2 regions of the Dyella telluris genome follow, and region 2 is predicted to be linked to the other one. Evidence: predicted binding sites of a transcription regulator. Region 2 holds the regulator's gene; the other holds the start of a gene.
What was found. Region 2 encodes FliA, which starts transcription of late flagellar genes. Its sites were predicted from a motif close to TAAAGTTTNNCNNNCNNNGGCCGATAA; they were not measured.
Positions count from the first base shown of each region.

Region 1: the regulator FliA is predicted to act here: its motif matches at 6,286-6,312, upstream of H8F01_RS16985 (methyl-accepting chemotaxis protein).

Region 1 is NZ_CP060412.1:3,879,936-3,889,095, reverse strand. It holds gene H8F01_RS17010 (DUF3761 domain-containing protein) at 77-556, opposite strand; gene H8F01_RS17005 (RcnB family protein) at 830-1,273, opposite strand; gene H8F01_RS17000 (chemotaxis protein CheW) at 1,544-3,055, opposite strand; gene H8F01_RS16995 (chemotaxis protein CheD) at 3,070-3,552, opposite strand; gene H8F01_RS16990 (CheR family methyltransferase) at 3,539-4,372, opposite strand; gene H8F01_RS16985 (methyl-accepting chemotaxis protein) at 4,383-6,080, opposite strand; gene H8F01_RS16980 (alpha/beta hydrolase) at 6,482-8,101, opposite strand; gene H8F01_RS16975 (alpha/beta fold hydrolase) at 8,188-9,160, opposite strand, start outside.
Region 2 is NZ_CP060412.1:1,137,405-1,146,564, forward strand. It holds gene H8F01_RS05315 (AI-2E family transporter) at 1-1,022, opposite strand, end outside; gene H8F01_RS05320 (chemotaxis protein CheW) at 1,112-1,573, opposite strand; gene motD (flagellar motor protein MotD) at 1,626-2,768, opposite strand; gene H8F01_RS05330 (flagellar motor protein) at 2,783-3,523, opposite strand; gene H8F01_RS05335 (chemotaxis protein CheA) at 3,526-5,496, opposite strand; gene H8F01_RS05340 (protein phosphatase CheZ) at 5,665-6,306, opposite strand; gene cheY (chemotaxis response regulator CheY) at 6,303-6,710, opposite strand; gene H8F01_RS05350 (RNA polymerase sigma factor FliA) at 6,843-7,619, opposite strand; gene H8F01_RS05355 (nucleotide-binding protein) at 7,621-8,544, opposite strand; gene flhF (flagellar biosynthesis GTPase FlhF) at 8,559-9,160, opposite strand, start outside.

The DNA of each region.
Region 1 (9,160 bases), 2.2 Mb from region 2:
GGTGCGGCACGCACTGCACCCAACAAAAAGGCCCGCTTGCGCGGGCCTTTTCATCATGCGACGCAAGCAACAGACGTTACTGCGTACACGCCTTGCCGTGATCCGCGTGATAGCCCTTGGCCTTCGCATCGGCTTCGCTCATGTACGAGCCTGCCTTGGTCTTGCCGTACCACTTGTCGCCCTGGCAGTGATAGACCTTGCTGCTGTCGTTCACCCAGACCAGGCCCGGGCCGCCACCCGGCGCGGCGTTGGCCGGCGGTTGCGTGCCTGTGGATTTGGCGCTCTTGCTGGCGGGTGCTGCCGCAGCGGCCGGGGCTGCCGCAGGTGCTGCTGCGGGAGCCGCGGCGGGGGCAGCGGCGGCAGGCGCAGCGGCGGTGTACCACTCCTTGACGCCCTGGTGACCCGAGCACGCACCCTTCTTGGTAGCGTGGTTGGTATAGCTGCCGTCCTTGCACTGCCCGGTCGAGCCGGCCGGTGCGGCGGACTGCTGTGCGTGGATGGCCGGACCGGCCAGAAGACCTGCGAACAACACTGCGATCAAACCATACGACTTCATATGCGATCCCTCCCGTGCGATGTCGCCCTTCCGCCATGGGATACGCATCCGACATGGCGGCCTGCGTTCCCTCCCGCATCCACGGCCATGGCCCCAACGCCATCGCCGCATGACGCTTTACCAGGCGCGCTGGCGCCTGTGCGAACCACTATGCGCCCGCTGCGTGACGCTTCATCACGCTGCCCCAAACGACGTTCATCTGGTGTGATGCCATTTCGCAAAATCGTGCGACGCGAACCGCGCCGTCAGGGCGCCCGGCGCGGTCCGGGTGGATCAGTGGTTGATCACCATGTCGGCAATGATGCCGGTGGCGACGGCCACCAGCAGGAAATCGCCGGTATCGCTGCGCACCCACACGTGCTCCGGCGGCGGCGGCGCAAGGTGGTACACGCGGTAGTCGGCGTAATAGCGCTGGTCGCGGTAGTACTCCGCCGGAACGTAGCCGCCACGGTGGTACCAGCCTTCATGGTTGCCACGATCGTGCACGATCACGTAGTCGCGGCGATCATGGTCGTGGTCGTAACCACGGTCGTAGTCGCGATCATGATCGTGATCGTGCCCACGGTCATGGTCATGGTCGTGATCGCGGTCGTGCCCATGATCGTAGCGATCGTGGTCCTGCTGATCATGGTGGTCGTCGTACTGCTGCGGCGAGGCGGCAACCGTGCCGGAAACCATCACTGCGCCAATCATCAGTGCGAACAGGGTCTTCTTCATGCGAACTCTCCATCGGGGAACGCCGTGGAGTCAGGCGCGCCCCCTGGCGCACGTTTCCACGGCGGCGCCATAATGAGTTTCGCAACCATGCACGATGAGTGAATCGGCTCGCAAAAACGAAACGCCGCGCAACGCAAGTTCATGCGTTGAAGCAGCGTTTGGTCTCGCGGACGCCAGGCCATCACCCCCGTCGTCCTGTTCAATGGCGCCATCCCTGGCCAGCCCCCGCTCCGCTCGCGCAAAAACCAAGGGTCATCCACACGCTTTCGCTCAATGCACCGGCGCGGCTCCCAGGCGCTGCTTCAACGGTGCGGCATCCAGCAACAGCAAGGTGCTCTGGTCAGGCAGCTCCACCACCTCGCGCATGTCATCGCGCAGCGAGCGGTCGATCTGGTTGCGCAGCACGCCCGGCACGCCGATCTTATCGGCCGCGTCGATGGTCACGATATTTTCGATGGCATCCACCACGAGGCCGAACTTTTCTTCGTCGTTTTCCACCACCAGCACCTTGGCGGCCTGCAGGTTGGCGTAGCCCTTCATGCCGTAGAGCACGCGCATGTCGATGATGGTGACCAGCTTGCGACGCAGGTTGAGCACGCCACGTACATAGTCCGGCGCACCCGGCGGCTGCATCACGGTAGCGGGGAAATCGATGACTTCGCGCAGCTGGTCGATGCGCATGCCCATCAGCTGGTCGAGCCGGAACGTCACATAGGTTTCGCGCACGCCGCTGCGGCGCCTGCCCTGCCCACGTTCGGCCGCCGACTCCAGCTGATACAGCTCGCGATGCCCCTTCGTCAGGTCGGCCACGATGGCATCGCTCAACAGGGCGGTTTCGTCGATCAGCAGGATGTCGGGGCCACCCTGCTGGCTGATGCAGCCGGTGAACAGCTGCGGCCGTTCCGCGCAGAACGAAGGAATGGCCAGCAGCTCCTCGTCGCGATAGCCGACGATGCTCTCGACATCGTCCACCAGCAGGCCGACATCCCTGTCTTTCTGGCGCAGCACCACGATGCGTCGCGGGTCCTCGAAATCTCCCGGCGCCACGGCGACGGCACCTTCGCGCGACAACCCCAGGAAACGCGCGAAGTCGACCACCGGCACGGTATTGCCACGCAGGTTGAGCATGCCAAGGCACAGTTCACTGGCCAGCACGGAGGTGAGCAGCTCGGGCACGCGGATGATCTCGTGGATGGCCCCCATCGGCAGGGCAAGGCGCGTGTCGTTCACCCGGAAGGACACGCCCTGGCGGCGCTGCCCCTGCGCAGCGCGCTGCCGCGCGGGCTCAAGCGCCTGTGCGTCGCCCGTGGGCATCGGCATGTCGTGCAGGGCGTGCAAGGCATCCACGTTGAGGATCTGCAGGATGCGGTTGCCGCCATCCAGCTTCAGCGCACCGCCGATCATCGACGACGTCGCACCGGCTTCACTGAACATCACCTTCTGCTCGCCCGACACGCGAAGGATCTCGCCGGTGGCATCGAACAGCAGCCCGATGCGCCCCTGGCGGAACTCGACAATGGCGATCTTCGAACCTTCGCGTGCACCGCGATCGGCCACCTGCAGCAACTGGCCAAGATGGATGATGGGAATCAGCCGGCCGCGCAGATTGAACAGGCCCAGCAGATAGGACGGCGCCAGCGGCACCTGCGTGACGACGGAGGGGTAGTTCACCACCTCCTGCACGGTCGCCACCGGCAGCACCAGCTCGGTGTCTCCCAGGTGGAACGAGCCGAACATTTCGGTGGCGTCCTGCCGGGCCGTCAATGCGCTCGAGGATTCCATGGCAATGCTCCGGTTCACGTCGTGCGGCCAATCGTGCGGACCGCAAATTGGTGTTGCGCGCAGTCGATCACGAGCTGGCGACCGCTTTCGCCACCTACTTCGACATGCACGACCCTGATCCTGGTTTCGGCCAGCAGCCGCTGCGCCATGCGCACGTTCTGCTCGCCGATCAATCCGTGGCGCGGCGGCGTGGCGTGCTGCACCATGCAGGCACCACCCGCGATCACCGCCTCCACTTCCTCCTGGTGCCGCGGCGCCAGTTCCATCATCGACAACAGCGTCGGCATGGCGCCGGTGACGTACTTGGCGCCTTCGGCCGTGGTCGCATGCGGCGACTCGGGCAGCAGGCAATGCGCCATGCCGTACAGGCCACGGCGACGCCACAGCAGGCCGATGCCCACGCACGAGCCGAGGATGGCGTGCAGCACGTCGTTGCCGCTGCCGACCTTCACCTCGCACATGCGCACCTGGATGTCCTGACCGTCAGGCGTGTGCATGTTCGCTACGACGGTAGATCAGGGGCTGCTCGAAATCGAAGCCGACATTGAGCCGCGTCAGCGATTCCGATTCACCGATCACCAGGATGCCGTTCGGTGCCATCGCACGACGCACGTTCTCCAGTACGTTGCACTGCCCGGGCTCGTCGAAGTAGATGAGCACGTTGCGCAACAGCGTGATGTCAAAGCGCGCGGCACCATCCAGGCGCTTGTGCAGGTGGTGCCCGCGGAACAGCACGTGACCACGCAGCGATGGCGCCACCAGATAACCCTCACCACAGGCCTGGAAGTACTTGGCCAGCAGATCGGGACGGCTGCGCCGCAGCCCCTCGATGCTCTTGCCCTGGTAATGCCCGGCCCTGCCCACCGCCAGCACGTCGCTGGCGATGTCGGTGGCCAGGATCTGGTACTTGAACGCCGGATGCCGCTCGCGGAATTCCTCGCACAGCATGGCCATCGAATAGGCTTCCTCGCCGGTGGAGGCTGCCGCCGACCACAACTGCAGCGTGGCGCCGGGATGCTGCCGGTACCACTCCGGCAGCAACTGCTGCCAGAAGTGTTCCCAGATGCGCGGCGTGCGGAAGAACGAAGTCTCGTTGGTGGTCACCAGGTTGATGAAGGCACCCACCTCGTCCGGCCGCTCGTCCAGTACCGCGAGGTAATCGCGGTATCGGCTGAGTTCCAGCGCCTGCAGGCGACGGCGGAGCCGTCCCTGCAGCAACGTCCACTTGCGCTCCGCCATGTGGATGCCCGTGTGGCGCTGGACCTTGTCCAGCAAGGCACGCTGGGTGGCGACGTCGATATCGTTCTCGATCTCCATGCTCGTTCCTTCAGACCACGAAGCGACGGACGATCCGGTTCAGTTCTTCCGCACCCTGCGTGAGCGAGGTGGTGGAACGGGCAATGGTGTCGCAAGCGGCGGCGGACTTCTCCGTCTCCTCGGCCACCTGCTGGATCGCCGCGCTCACTTCGCGCGCCGCCACCAGTTGCTCGTCCGCACCGCAGGAGATCTCGGAGATGGCCTGGGTGGTGCGGCTGACGCCGCCGACGATCTTCTCGAACGCCTCACCCGCCTGCCGCGAGATCTCGCTGCCCTGCGTCACGCGCTTCACCGATTCATTGATGAGCTTGGAGATTTCCTTGGTGGCCTGCGAGGAACGCTCGGCCAGCTTGCGCACCTCGTCGGCGACCACCGAGAAGCTAAGGCCATGTTCACCGGCACGGGCCGCTTCAATGGCCGCGTTGAAGGCCAGCAGGTTGGTCTGGCTGGCGATCTCGCCGATCACCTTGATGATCTCGCTGATGTCTTCGGACGACTTGTTGATCAGGTCCATCGCCTCGATCGAGCGCGCGATGGCCTTGGCGCCGCGTTCGGCTTCCTGATGCGTGTCCTTGGCGAGCTGGTCGGCGCTGCGCGAGTTGTTGGCAATGGAGTTGATCGACGCGGTGAGCTCTTCGATGGACGCGTTCATTTCCTCCACCGTGGCGCCCAGCAGCTGCGCGCCGCTGGCCACGCTGCTGGAACGGCCGGCGATCTCCTGCGAGCTGCCGGCGAAACCGCCGGCGGAATCGACCACCTTGCCGATCACGCTGCGCAGGTCGCTCATCATCTGGCCGATGCCGTCGGCGAGCTGGTCGATGGGATCACTGCCCTCCACGCGCACTTCGCCGGTGAGGTCGCCCTCGGCGGCACGGCGCACCACCTTCAGCAGTTCCTCGACCTTGCGCTGGTCGTCGGCGGCGCGACGCTTCACGCTTTCTTCCAGCTCCACCTGCGCGGTGACGTCGGTGGCGAACTTCACCACCTTGCACAGGCGACCGTTGCCGTCGTAGATCGGGTTGTAGCTTGCCTGGATCCAGATCACGCGTCCGCCCTTGCCAAACCGCTTGTAGCGGCCGGCATCGAACTCGCCACGGTTGAGCTTGGCCCAGAACTCGGCGTAGGCCGGACTGGCGGCGTAGCCTTCCTCGCAGAACATGCGGTGGTGGTGGCCCTGGATCTCGTCCAGTGCGTAACCCACGGCACCGAGGAAATTGTCGTTGGCGGTCAGCACGTGGCCGGCCAGGTCGAACTCGATGGTGGCCTGCGCCTTGTCGATGGCGTGGATCTTGCCCTCGTGCTCGGCGCGCTCCTGCCGGCTGGCGGTGACATCGGTGGCGAACTTCACCACTTTGTACGGCTTGCCGTTCTCGTCGAACACGGGGTTGTAGGACGCATTGATCCACACCTCGCGACCGTCGCCGCCGATGCGCTTGTACTCGCCGCGATCGAGCACGCCCTTGCCCAGGTTTTCCCAGAACTTCTTGTACTCGGCACTGGCCGCGTAGCTGGGCTCGCAGAACATGCGGTGATGCTGGCCGCGGATCTCTTCCAGCGTGTAGCCCAGCGCATGGAGGAAGTTGCCGTTGGCCGTGAGGATCTTCCCTTTCAGGTCGAACTCGATCACCGCCTGCACGCGGTTGAGCGCCTCGTTGACCGCACGCAGTTCATGCGGCTCAAGCACGATATCCGGTGTCTCTTTTCCCATGACCCCTCTCCATCATTGGTGAAAACGCAGACAGTTTTGTCTCGTTACGTCAGTGCGGGAGAGGAGATTCCGGGCGGTCGCTCCCCCCGGAGCGTGCCGACCCGTTCGTTTTGTTCCAACGATTCCCGGGCATGCTCCGGCCTGCCCTGGCGTTTCCGCGTGGCACAGCCAGGTCCCTTGGATTCGCCTCCCCCTGCGTTGAGGGGTATCGGCCCGCGATGAAGGGGCTTGAGGCGCCTTTTTGCCTTGAAAACCGCTGTTTTCCGTGAGTTTCGTGAGATTCACGGCTGGATCGATTCAGGCGTCCCCTCGCTGGACAACCTGGATCGAGACAGTGTGATCGACTTCACAAAAAACGGGGCCCGCAGGCCCCGTCATGACGAATGACATAGACCGTCAGGCTAGGGGGCCGCAGCGCGCTTCAGCGACGACTGCGGACGCGCCACCGCATACATCTCCCACGCGATCTGCTTGAGCAGCGCGGTGCGATCCTTGCCGACGGCGTACAGGTCGAAGTGCGTCTTGTCGGGCAGGAAGCGGAAGTCCGAATGCGCGCGCAGGCCATCCAGCACCGCCTTCAACCGATGCGCGGAACCGTCGAGGTAGAAGGTATCGGCAGTGCCCACGATCAGGTGGATCTTGCCGTCCAGGTCGGGTGCCAGTTCCGGCCATTGATCCTGCAGGCGGTGGGCGATGTCGTAGTGGTCACGCCAGTAGGCAACCACGGCGCCATCCACGTCGCCGGTATCGCGATCGAACATGGGCAGTGGGCGGCCGTCCTTGCCGCGCGGGGAAAACACCCACTCGAACGAAGCGATCTGCCCGCCATAGCTGCCCAGCACGCGCTCGATCTGCGCGAACTGCTGGAAGGTGGCGATGACCTTGCCCTGGTCGCGGATCAGCGGGTACGCCGAACCGTCGCCCTTGCGGTACACGTTGGCATGCGGCGCGTAGAGGTCGATGCCGGTGAAGTCGTGGAAGTCGCTGGGGTCGGGCGAGGTGGACCAGGTGCCGCCGAACACCTTCGGGTAACGCGTCTGCAGCCACAGCGTGGCCCAGCCGCCGGACGAATGGCCATTGAGGAAACGGCCGGAGGCCTTGGCATCCATCCGGTAGGTGGATTCCAGTTGCGGGATCAGCTCCTCGGTGAGCGCCTTGCCCCACGGTCCGTTGTTCACCGAGTCGGCGAATTCGTGCGTGCCGGTGGGTGAGGACTCGTCCAGGAACACCCAGATCATCGGCGGCATCTCGCCCTTGGACATGGCCAGCCAGTTGTTGGCCATGGCGCCGACGAAATGGTCGAGGCCACCACCGAAGCCATGCGTGAAATACACCACCGGATACGTTGCGGCCGCCTTGGCGTCGTAGCCCGGCGGCAGCAGCACAAAGCCGCGCATATGTACCGGGCGGCCCCAGAACGCCGTCAGCGCGGGGCTGACGAAGTCGATGTCATGCACGTGCTTGCGCGCCTCGGGCGCCGCATCGCGGGTGGCCTTCGGAGTCGATGGCGACAGCACCCAGGCATCGTGCGCAGGCACGGCCGCGGTCAGTTTCAGCACGGGCACGCTGGACGCCGGCAGGTGCACCTTGATGACGTCGCTGAGCAGGTCGCCGGTGTCGCGGCCGGTGTAGTTGTAGCTGTGGTTGGTGTCCAGCACGGCCTGCACGTAGTAATCGCCGGGCGGCAACCGGGTAAACGCGACCGGGAACGCATGATCGTCCGCGTCGATGTCCACGCCCTTGCCTGCGGCCAGCCGCGCCACCTCGCGCCCCGCCACGCTCACCTTGTCAGGCCTGAGCTGGTCGAGATCCACCTCGGCGATCTTGCCGCCCTTGGCTTCCGCCTCGGCGGCCGCCGCGGGCTCGGCGAATACCAGCAGGCGACCGGAGGCCGCGTCCGTGCCGGCCACGCCAAGATCCAAGTGGAAACGCTGCGGCGCGCTGGCGCCCTCCGCCCATGCCGCGCCCGCGACCAGTCCCAGGCAAAGCACAACACCAAGCTTCAGTCGGTATGACGACATGCCCCCTCCCCGATGGTTTTCCCCAAGTGACGGAACATTCGGCCCAATGGGTTCCGTTGTCCATCCCCGCGCGACCGCGCAGGACATCACGGCAGGCGTTCACCCGTGCCGTACGGCGGGTTGTCCTGCTGGCGGATCCAGTCGGCCAGCAGGCGGAAGTAACCGTCCGTGATGCGCGTGACGTGGCGGGTGCCGTCCTTGTCCTGCACGAACTCGTACATGCCGTGATCAGTGTGCGGGAACACGTAGAGGTCGATCGGCTTGCCGGCCCGCTTCAGGACCGTCAGGCGTTCGCGCGTGACCGCACCCGGGGCATCACGGTCCTCTCCTGCAATCACCCACAGCTGGGGAATGTCCAGCGCGCGGATGGCCGCCACGGCGTCGTAGTTCCAGAGGATGTTGAGGTTGTCGTAACGTGGCGCGCCGGTGCGGCGCAGGTCGGCTTCGTTCTCCGCCAGCATCTCGCCGGTGTATTCGCCTTCGATGGTGTGCAGCCACGGCTCGTTGGCGAACTTGCGCTTGACTGCCGCCAACTGGTCGAAGCCGCTGGTGAAATGCGAAGCCATCACCGCGCCCGTGGCGTCGGTGACCTCGCGGACGCGGGCCATGCTGGCCGCGTCATAGCCCTTCTCCTGCATTTCCAGCACGGCCTGCTGCTGGTCTTCTTCCAGCGGCGTCATCACCAGGCCAAAACCCACGGCGACGAAATCGGCGTGCGCCAGCGCTGCCGCGCGCGGTGCTACCCAGCCGCCCTGGCTGCCACCGAAGAAACCGGCGCGCGAGTAACGTCCCGCCCCGAGTTTGCGCGCCTCGTCCAGCGCGGCGGCTGCGTCGTCCGCCAGCAGTTCAAAGTTCTGCGTGTAATCACCATCCGAAGCACCGGTGCCGCGCTTGTCATAGGCAAACACGGACAGGCCCTGCGCGGCGAACATGTACGGGTAATAGCCACCGATGCCTGGCGTCTTTTCCGAACCGTGCACGAACACCACCAATGGCGACCTGCCACCGGGCTGCGCCGGTTCGATCAAGACGCCAGCCAGTTCCGTACCGTGGCTCTTG
Region 2 (9,160 bases):
ACCACGGCCAGCGGCGAGAGGCCGGTGGTATGCCCGTACAGGAACGGTTCGATCAACTGCGAAACCACCACCTCGACGAACAGGTAGAGCACGATGGTCATGGCCAGCAGCGACCAGCCGGGCGCCACGGCCGCCGCAAACACACTGACCAGCGCCGCCACCAGCCACACGCCCACATAAGGCACGAAACGCAGCGCCGCGGTCAGCACGCCCCACAACGGCGCACTGGGCACGCCGATCACCGTCAGGCCCAGCCAGATCGCCACGCCCACACTGAAGTTCACCGAGAACGTGGAAACGAAGAAGCGCGACAGGCGCTCGCCCGCATCGTTGATCGCCGCCGTGGTGGCGCGCAGGTCGGTACCACCTGCCAGCCGGATGAAGCGGTCACGCAGGGATTCGTGTTCCAGCAACACGAAGATCAGTACCACCAGCACGATGCCCGCCGTTTCCAGCGGTACCCAGGCGGTGGACAGCACGCGGGTCACCAGGGTGAGCGGCGCGGACGTCGCCTTGGTCGACGCAGATGCAGGATGGGCTTCGCCCGGCGCGTTGGTCAGGTAGGGCGGCGCCACAAAGGGCAACTGGGCCGAACTGGCCGTCGCCGGCGCCGCCCCCTGCCCGTTGCCGTCGATCACCTTGCCCAGCTCGCCCTGCAGGAAATCCAGCCGGCCGAGCGTTTCCTCGCGCAGGGACTTCACCTTGGTGCGGATGGTCACTTCGTACTGCGGCAGGCTGCGCGCCACGTGGACCACCTGCGTGCCGACCATGGTGGCCATGCCGGCGACCACCACCGCCAGCACGCCGACCGCGACGAGAACTGACGAGGTGTGACCCAAACCGACACGCCGGAACAGGCGCGTCCATGGCGCCACCAGCAGGCTGAGGAAAATCGCCAGGATGATCGGCACCAGCACTTCGCGCCCGAAGTACAGCAACGCCAGCACGCAGGCCGCCGCAATGATGACGACGGCGCGCTGGCTGGCGGATGCGACGGGCGAAGCGGGGGCTTGCGACGACATGGGCGAGTCTCCTTTTCATCGCGGCATGACCGGGGCAACCCGGTTGCCCCACGGTGCCGCAAGAATAGCCTCGCCCGATGACGGATGGATCAGGCCGCTTCGTGCTCCAGCGGCAGACGGCACAGACGACGTACGTCAAGAAGTGCCACGAAGCCGCCCTGCGACGGCAGCACGCCGTGCACGGGTTCATCGTCGCGCGCCGCGCCGCCCGGCGGGGGCGGTGCGATATCCGACGAACGGGCCGACAACAGCTCGCCCACGGCATCCACGCGGATGCCCACCAGGTGCGGACCGTGCGAGAGCATCACCAGGCGCACCTGGAACGGGTCGGCGCGCCCTTCTTCCGACAGGCCCAGGCGACGCCGTCCGTCCAGAACCGGCACGATGCGTCCACGCAGGTGGCGAATGCCAAGCAGGTCGCCGGCGGAACCCGGCACCGGCGTCAGCTCGCCATCACGCAGCACCTCGCTCACCTGCGTCAGCGGCGCGGCGTAAAGCTGACCGCCAATGCGGAAGGAGAGCCAATCTTGGTTGTTGTTTGCGTGGGTCATGGCGTTGACTCCCCTGCTGATGCCTTGGCGGCTGGTAAGACAGTTATGCAAGTCATGGGCCATGCTCGGGCGAGGTCACCCGCGCACCGCCCACCGTGATCGCACCAGTGGCGACATCGGGTAGCGTCGCGTGCGGCGCGAGATCCGGCCGGGCATCGCCATCCTGCTGCGCGGTGCGCACCGGCCTGGACAGAATGACCTTGTTCACCGGTACGTCGTCGACCGGTTTGGGCGCTACCACCTCGATGGTGGGCGTGGCACCAGGGGCATCGGCGTTCGCGGAGGCCACGGCAACGGGAGCTGCGCTGGAGGCCGGGGCCGGGGCGCCGTTGTCGTCCGCGGTCAGTTGGCCGCTCTGCAGATCATTGAGGAGGCGCTTGGGTGCGTCTTCCCCGCTCAGCACCACGATCAGCACGCGGCGGTTGTGGTTGCGGCCGTCCGGGGTGGTGTTGTCCGCGCTGGGCCGATACTCGCCCCAGCCCATGATGCCCAGTCGCGACGGGTCAACACCTTGCTCCGAAAACAATCGGGCCACGCTCGCCGCGCGTGCGGCGGAGAGTTCCCAGTTCGACGGATACAGCGCGGTATTGATGGGTCGGTCGTCCGTGTAACCCTCCACGCGCACCGCATTGGGGAAGGGCCGGAGGATGGACGCCATGCTGTCCAGCACCTCGTTCGCCTCGGGCGACAGCTTGGCCGCGCCGCTGGCAAACAGGATATCCGTACGCAGCTCGATCTCCAGCCACGAGGTGGTCTTGCGCACGATCACCATCTGCTTGTCGATCAGCGGCTGCAACGCGTGCTGCACCTGGTCCCGGATGGACTCCAGATTGCGCTTCTCCTGCGACATCGATGCCGAACGCGAATCCACCGCGCGCACCAGCTGCGGGGACGCCGGAATCGGCACGCTCACGGGCGTGGAGGCCGCACCCGGCCGGGTCTGCGGCGAGGCGATGGCGGGGTCGACGTTGCGCGGCTGCGCGCGCGTCTGTGGCATCGGTGCAATCACGCGGCTGGAGCCGTTGAACGCCTCGATGATGGAATTGGACATCACGCGGTACTTGCCTTCGTTCACCACGGACACCGCATACATCACCACGAAGAAGGCAAGCAGCAGCGTCATCAGGTCGGCATAGGGAATCGCCCAGGCCTCGTGGTTGACGTGGTCTTCGTGATGTTTTTTCTTCCTGGCCACGATCGTCGTTCCCGTTACGCCAGGTAGCCTTGCAGCTTCGCTTCGATCTGGCGCGGGTTCGCGCCTTCAGCGATGGCCACCAGGCCTTCGATCAGGATCTCGCGCATCTGCGTCTGCTTGTGGATCAGCGCCTTCAGGCGTGCCGACATCGGGATCATCAGCAGGTTCGCCAGCGCCACGCCGTAGATGGTCGCGACGAACGCCGCGGCGATGCCGTGACCCAGCTTGCTCGGGTCGGCCAGGTTCTGCATCACCGCCATCAGCCCCATCACCGCACCGATGATGCCCATGGTCGGCGAGAAGATGCCGGCGTTCTCGAACACCTTGGCACCGGCGAGGTCGTGGTGTTCACGCGCGTCCACTTCCACTTCCAGCACGCCGCGGATGGCCTCAGGCTCGCTGCCGTCCACCAGCAGCTGCAGGCCCTTGCGCACGAAGGTGTCGCTTTCCGAATCGATCTGCGGCTCCAGGCCGAGCAGGCCCTGGCGACGCGAGATTTCACTCCAGCCCACGATGCGGCTGATCAAGTCCGATGGCTGGTGCTGCGGCGGCTTGTACACCATGGGGAAAATCTTCATGGCGTGCTTGAGCACCTTGCCGGAGTTCTGCACCAGCAACGCGGCGATGGTGCCGAGGAACACGATGACGAAGGCCGCAGGGTTCCACAGCGCTTCCACGCTGGAGCCCTTGAGGATGGTGCCGACGATGATGACGATGAACGCCAGGATCGTGCCGATGAGACTTACCAGATCCATGGTCAGGTGTTCACTCGGAGGGAGGGGAGGAGTTGGCCGTCACTGCCGGACAAACCGGCAAGATCCATCACCAGCGCCAGGCGGCCATCGCCAGTGACGGTTGCGCCCGCCACGGCGGGCACGCCTTCGAACAGGGGACCGAGCGGTTTCACCATCACGTCCTCGCGGCCGATCACTTCATGCACCAGGCAACCCACGCGCATGTGGCCGATGTGCAGCACCACCACGTGGCGACCCGCCGGGCCTTCCACGCCGATCCAGCCGCCGAGATCTGCCAGCGCCAGCGCGCGACCGCGATGCGCGGCCACTGAGCGGCCATCCAGCTGTTGCTGCTGGCCCGCGGCCAGCTCGAAGACCTCTTCCACGTTGCTGAGCGGCAGCGCCAGCAGGCGTCCGCCCACGCGCACCATCAGCACGCGCTGAATCGCCAGGGTAAGCGGCACCGCCAGTTCCAGCGTGCTGCCCTTGCCCAACTGCGAGCGCACGCTCAGGGTGCCGCCCAGTTCCACCACGCGCGTCTTCACCACGTCCATGCCCACGCCGCGACCGGAGATGTCGGAGACGGTGGCCGCGGTGCTGAAGCCGGGGCGGAAGATGATTTCGTAGCACTCGTTCTCGGTGAGGCGCGAGGCCTGAGCCTCGTCCATCAAGCCCTTCTCCACCGCCTTGCGGCGCAGGACCTCGGGATTCATGCCGCGCCCGTCATCGGACACGGTGATGACGATGCGCTCGCCACGCTGGCTTGCGCCCAGCGTGACCTTGCCCTTGCGCGGCTTGCCGGCGCGCTCGCGCTCTTCCGGCATTTCCAGGCCGTGGTCGAGCGCGTTGCGGATCAGGTGCACCATCGGGTCGGCCAGCGCCTCGACCAGGCTGCGGTCCAGATCGGTGCCTTCGCCTTCCTGCACCAGTTCCACGTCCTTGCCAAGCTGGCGCGACAGGTCGCGCACGATGCGCGGAAAGCGCTGGAACAGGCGGCCGACCGGCTGCATGCGCATGCCGAGCACCGCGTTCTGCAGCGCATCGGCCACGCGATCGAGTTCGGTGGCGGCGAGTTCCAGTGTTTCGTCGCCCTGCTTGGCCGCCAGGCTCAGCAGGCGATTGCGCACCAACACGAGTTCACCGGCACGATGCACCAGCGCATCGAGGCGCGCGGTATCCACGCGTACGGTATTTTCCGGCGCGGGCGCCGCGGCCTTGGCGGCAGCGGCAGGAGCCGGCGCGGGCGCGGCAACCGGCGCAGGAGCTGGCGCGGGCGCCTGCGTGCCGGGCACGCCGCCCTTGCCATGAAGATTGTCGAGCAGCGATTCGAACTCGTCGTCCGAAATCGAACCGGCCGGCGTGGCCGCCACCGATGCATCCACCGCACCGGGCATGCCGCCCTTGCCGTGCAGGTTGTCCAGCAGCGCTTCGAATTCGTCGTCGCTGATGCTGCCCGACTCGGGTGCAGCCGCCGGCACGCCCGGTGACCCGCCGGTGCCGTACAGGCTGTCCAGCAGGGCCTCGAATTCCGAATCGTCAATGGTGCCGTCGCTCGGTGGCGGCGCCACCGGCGGGGCGACCGGCTTGGGTGCCGCAGCCGGCTTGGGCGCCGCGGCACCCGGCGTCAGCCGCTGCAGCAGCGCCGGCGGCGGCATGGCCATCGACTCGCCGGCGGCCAGGGCCGCCATCATGTCGTTGAGCAGGTCCAACGCTTCCAGCAGCGCGTCCATGCGGTTGGCATCGAGCAGCAATTGCCCGTTGCGCGCCACGTTGAGCAGGTCTTCGGCGTGATGGCACAACTGCACCATCGGTTCGATGGCGAGAAAGCCCGCGCCGCCCTTCACCGTGTGGAACGCGCGGAACACGGCGTTCAACAGATCGGCGTCACGCGGCGCGCTTTCCAGCCCGACCAACTGCTCACCCAGGCGCTGCACAAGCTCCCCGGCTTCCACCAGGAAATCGTTGCGCAACTCGCTGTCCAGCGTGGGATCCATCATTAATCTGCCTTTGAAACCTTTCCATGCGCCCGGTTCTGCCCCACCGTCATTCCCGCGGAGGCGGGAATCCAGTGACGTTCACACCAGCGCGAAGGCGCTGAATCCCCGCTTCCGCGGGGATGACGGTGAGGAACCAAGCACCATACCGAGGCCATGATTGGGCGCTTAGAAACCGAATTCGCTCAACAGGCGATCTGCCTCGTCCTGGCTGGTGACCTTCACCGGGCCCGCGGCGGCTTCGCCCGAAGCCAGCGCGCCGGTCAGGCTCACCAGTTCCAGCAGCGAGTTCTCCACGCTGCCGATGAAGTTCACGACCTTCTTGATGCGCTGGCCAGACAGGTCCTGCCACGACTGCGCCACCACGAATTCGGCCATGCCTTCGCGATGCTCGTTGGCAAACGTCTGCGCCTGCTTCGCCAGTGTCAGCACCGTGTCGCCATCGGCACTGCCGTCGATCACGCGGGCGGCGCTGTCGGCCAGCGCGTCGGCCTGCGGACGCATGCGCTCGGCGAAATCCAGCGTGCCGTGTGCGGCCTGCGAGCTCATTTCGAGCACTTCTTCCAGATGCTGGCGCGCATCAGCCACGCTGCCCGGCACGCCTTCCTGGGCCAGGTCGCCACCGAGGCGACGCACGGCATCGTGCAGGTCACGGGCCAGCAGGCCCAGCGCGCGGAACATGCGCTGTTCACGCTGGCGCACCAGCACGTCGAGCGCCTGCTCGAAGGCGACGCCGTCGGAGCTGTTCAGCAGGTCATGCAGTTCCTGCGGCATGGCTTCTCCCGCCATCAGGGACACTTGTGCGTTCATGCGCTCGCTCCGCTGGCGGCCAGGCGTTCAAAAATCTTGCCGAGTTTTTCCTGCAGGGTGACGGCGGTGAACGGCTTGACGATGTAGCCATTCACGCCGGCCTGTGCGGCGGCGATGATCTGGTCGCGATTGTTTTCCGCGGTGACCATGAGCACCGGCATGCCCTTCAGCGTGGGCTCGGCACGGATGGCGCGCAGCAGATCGATGCCCGTCATGTTGGGCATGTTCCAGTCGGTCACGACCATGTCGAAGCTGTTGTTGCGCAACATGGTCAGTGCGTTCTCACCGTCGTCGGCCTCCTGGATCAGCCCGTTGCTGAAACCCAGTTCGACCAGCAGGTTGCGAACGATGCGCCGCATGGTGGAAAAGTCGTCCACCACGAGGATCTTCATATTCTTGTCCAAACGCTTTCTCCGCTGCGCGTTACTTGGCTAGATGGGTTTGCTGAAACGATGGCATGTCGCTGGGCGCCAACCCGTGGCCGTCGCGCTGCGTGAACCGGAAGCCCGCCTGCTGCTCCGGCGATCGCGCCCGTGTCACATGCCTTTCGTTCCCTTCCTTTGTTTCTTCGAGGCTTCCTGCTGACCCTCGCTCCAGCCGCTCATGCGCGCACGCAAGCGCACGATGGCCTGGCCGTGGATCTGGCACACGCGTGATTCGGTCACGCCGAGCACCGCACCGATCTCCTTGAGGTTCAGCTCTTCCTCGTAATACAGGGACATCACCAGCTGTTCGCGCTCGGGCAGGCTGCCAATGGCTTCCACCAACGCCCCGCGCATGTCGGCATGCTCGACGCTGTCGGCGGGGCTCAGGCTGTCGCCGTCGGCCACGTCGAACGCCGCGCCACCGTCCGCGTCGTCCGGCGCGGAGAGGCTGAGCAGGCGAGCGCTCGCGGCGTCGGCCAGCACCTGGTGATATTCCTCGGCACCCATGCCCAGACGCCGCATGACTTCGGCATCCTCGGCATCCGCGCCGGTTTCGATTTCAATCTGACGAACAACCTCCGCCATTTCGCGCACTTTTCGATGCACCGACCGTGGGGTCCAGTCGGTGCGCCGCAACTCATCGAGCATCGCACCACGGATGCGGATACCCGCAAACGTCTCGAAACTCGCGTTTTTGCCGGTGGTGAAATTGCGCGCGGCCTCCAGCAAACCGATCATGCCGGCCTGAATCAGGTCGCTGACGTCCACGCTGGGCGGCAGTCGGCCCATCAGGTGATAGGCGATCCTGCGTACCAGGGGCGCATGCTGGCGAACCAGTTCGTCGGCACTCTGCCGCTGCAGCTGCAGATATTCGGAAGCCACACTCATGTCACCACCCCGTCGCTACTGCGGCCTGCCTGCTGAAAAAGGCGATACGGTCCAGGCCCAGTCGCTCGGGTTCACCCCATGTATCGACCGCACCTGCCAATTGCTTGAATGCCAGCCCCGACCGGCTCGACGGCCACAGATCCACCACCGCGCTCTGGCGGCGGATGGCCTGCTTCAATCGTTCGTCGTGCGGCACATGGCCCATGAAATCCAGCGCCACGTCCAGGAAGCGGTCGCAAACCCTTGCGAGCTTCTGGTGCAGCTGCTTTGCCTCGCCCATGTTGCGCACCATGTTCGCCACCATGCGGAACCGGCGCACGCCGAAATCGCGGCTGAGCACCTTGAGCAAGGCGTAGGCATCGGTGAGCGAAGCAGGCTCGTCGCACACCACCACCACCACGTCGTCCGCCGCCGCGGCGAACATCGCCACGTTGTCGGAGAGGCCGGCGGCGGTATCCACCACCAGATAATCCGGCGGCGACACCAGGTCGTCGAAGGCGCGGATCACGGCCGCATGCTCACCCGAGCCCAGCTGGGCGAGGCGGCGCGTACCCGATCCGGCCGGCACCACTTTCAGCCCGTGCGGGGCCGGCATCAGCAGGTCTTCGATGGTGCAGCTGCCGTCGAGCAGGTGCCCGATGTGGCGCGTGGGCGAAAGGCCCAGCAGCACGTCGATGTTGGCCAGACTCATGTCGGCGTCCAGCAGGATCACCTTGTGCCCCTGCATGGCCAGCGCCATGCCGAGGTTCACCGACACGGTGGTCTTGCCCACGCCGCCCTTGCCGCCCGCCACCGCGATGGCGCGGCAGCGCTTCTGCGGCGCGCCACCACTCAGTCCGTAGGCCTGGTCACGTTCCGGCGCTTGCCGGGTGTGTCGTTCGGTCAGCGCACGCAGCATGCTTTCCAACCCCATCGCCTGATTCATTGCGAAAACACCGTTCATGCGTTCGCCACCGCTAGTCCGAATCGATCCGCCATCACCATGTCATCCGCCGGGCCGTTGCCCTTGAGCACCTGCGCGGCACGGCACACCAGCACACGCGCGTCGGCGGTGGCGATGTCCTCGGGCACACGCTGGCCGTCGGTGACGTAATCAAGCGCCAGCCGGTGACGAATCAGCACCGACAGCGCACCGCCGAGGCTGGGTGCCTCGTCGAGCTTGGTAAGAATGCAGGCGTGCGGCTGCACCGGCAGGTAGGCGCGCACGGCCTCGTCGAGCGAGGATGCGTGCGCGTTCGCCGCCAGCACCAGGCAGGCGCGCAAGTCGCCGCCGTTGCGCAGCACTTCCAGTTGTTCCGCCAGTCGCGGATCGCCACCGGCAAGGCCGGCGGTGTCCACCAGCACGGTGTGGCAACCGCGCAGCAGTTCCAGCACCTGGCGCAGGCTGTCGGCGTCGTAGGCCGGGTACACACGCACGCCGAGCAGGCGGCCGTAATGTTCCAGCTGCGCCGCGGCGCCGATGCGGTAGTGGTCGGTGCTGACCAGCGCCACCTGCGATGCGCCATGGCGCATCACGGCCCGCGCGGCGAGCTTGGCGATGG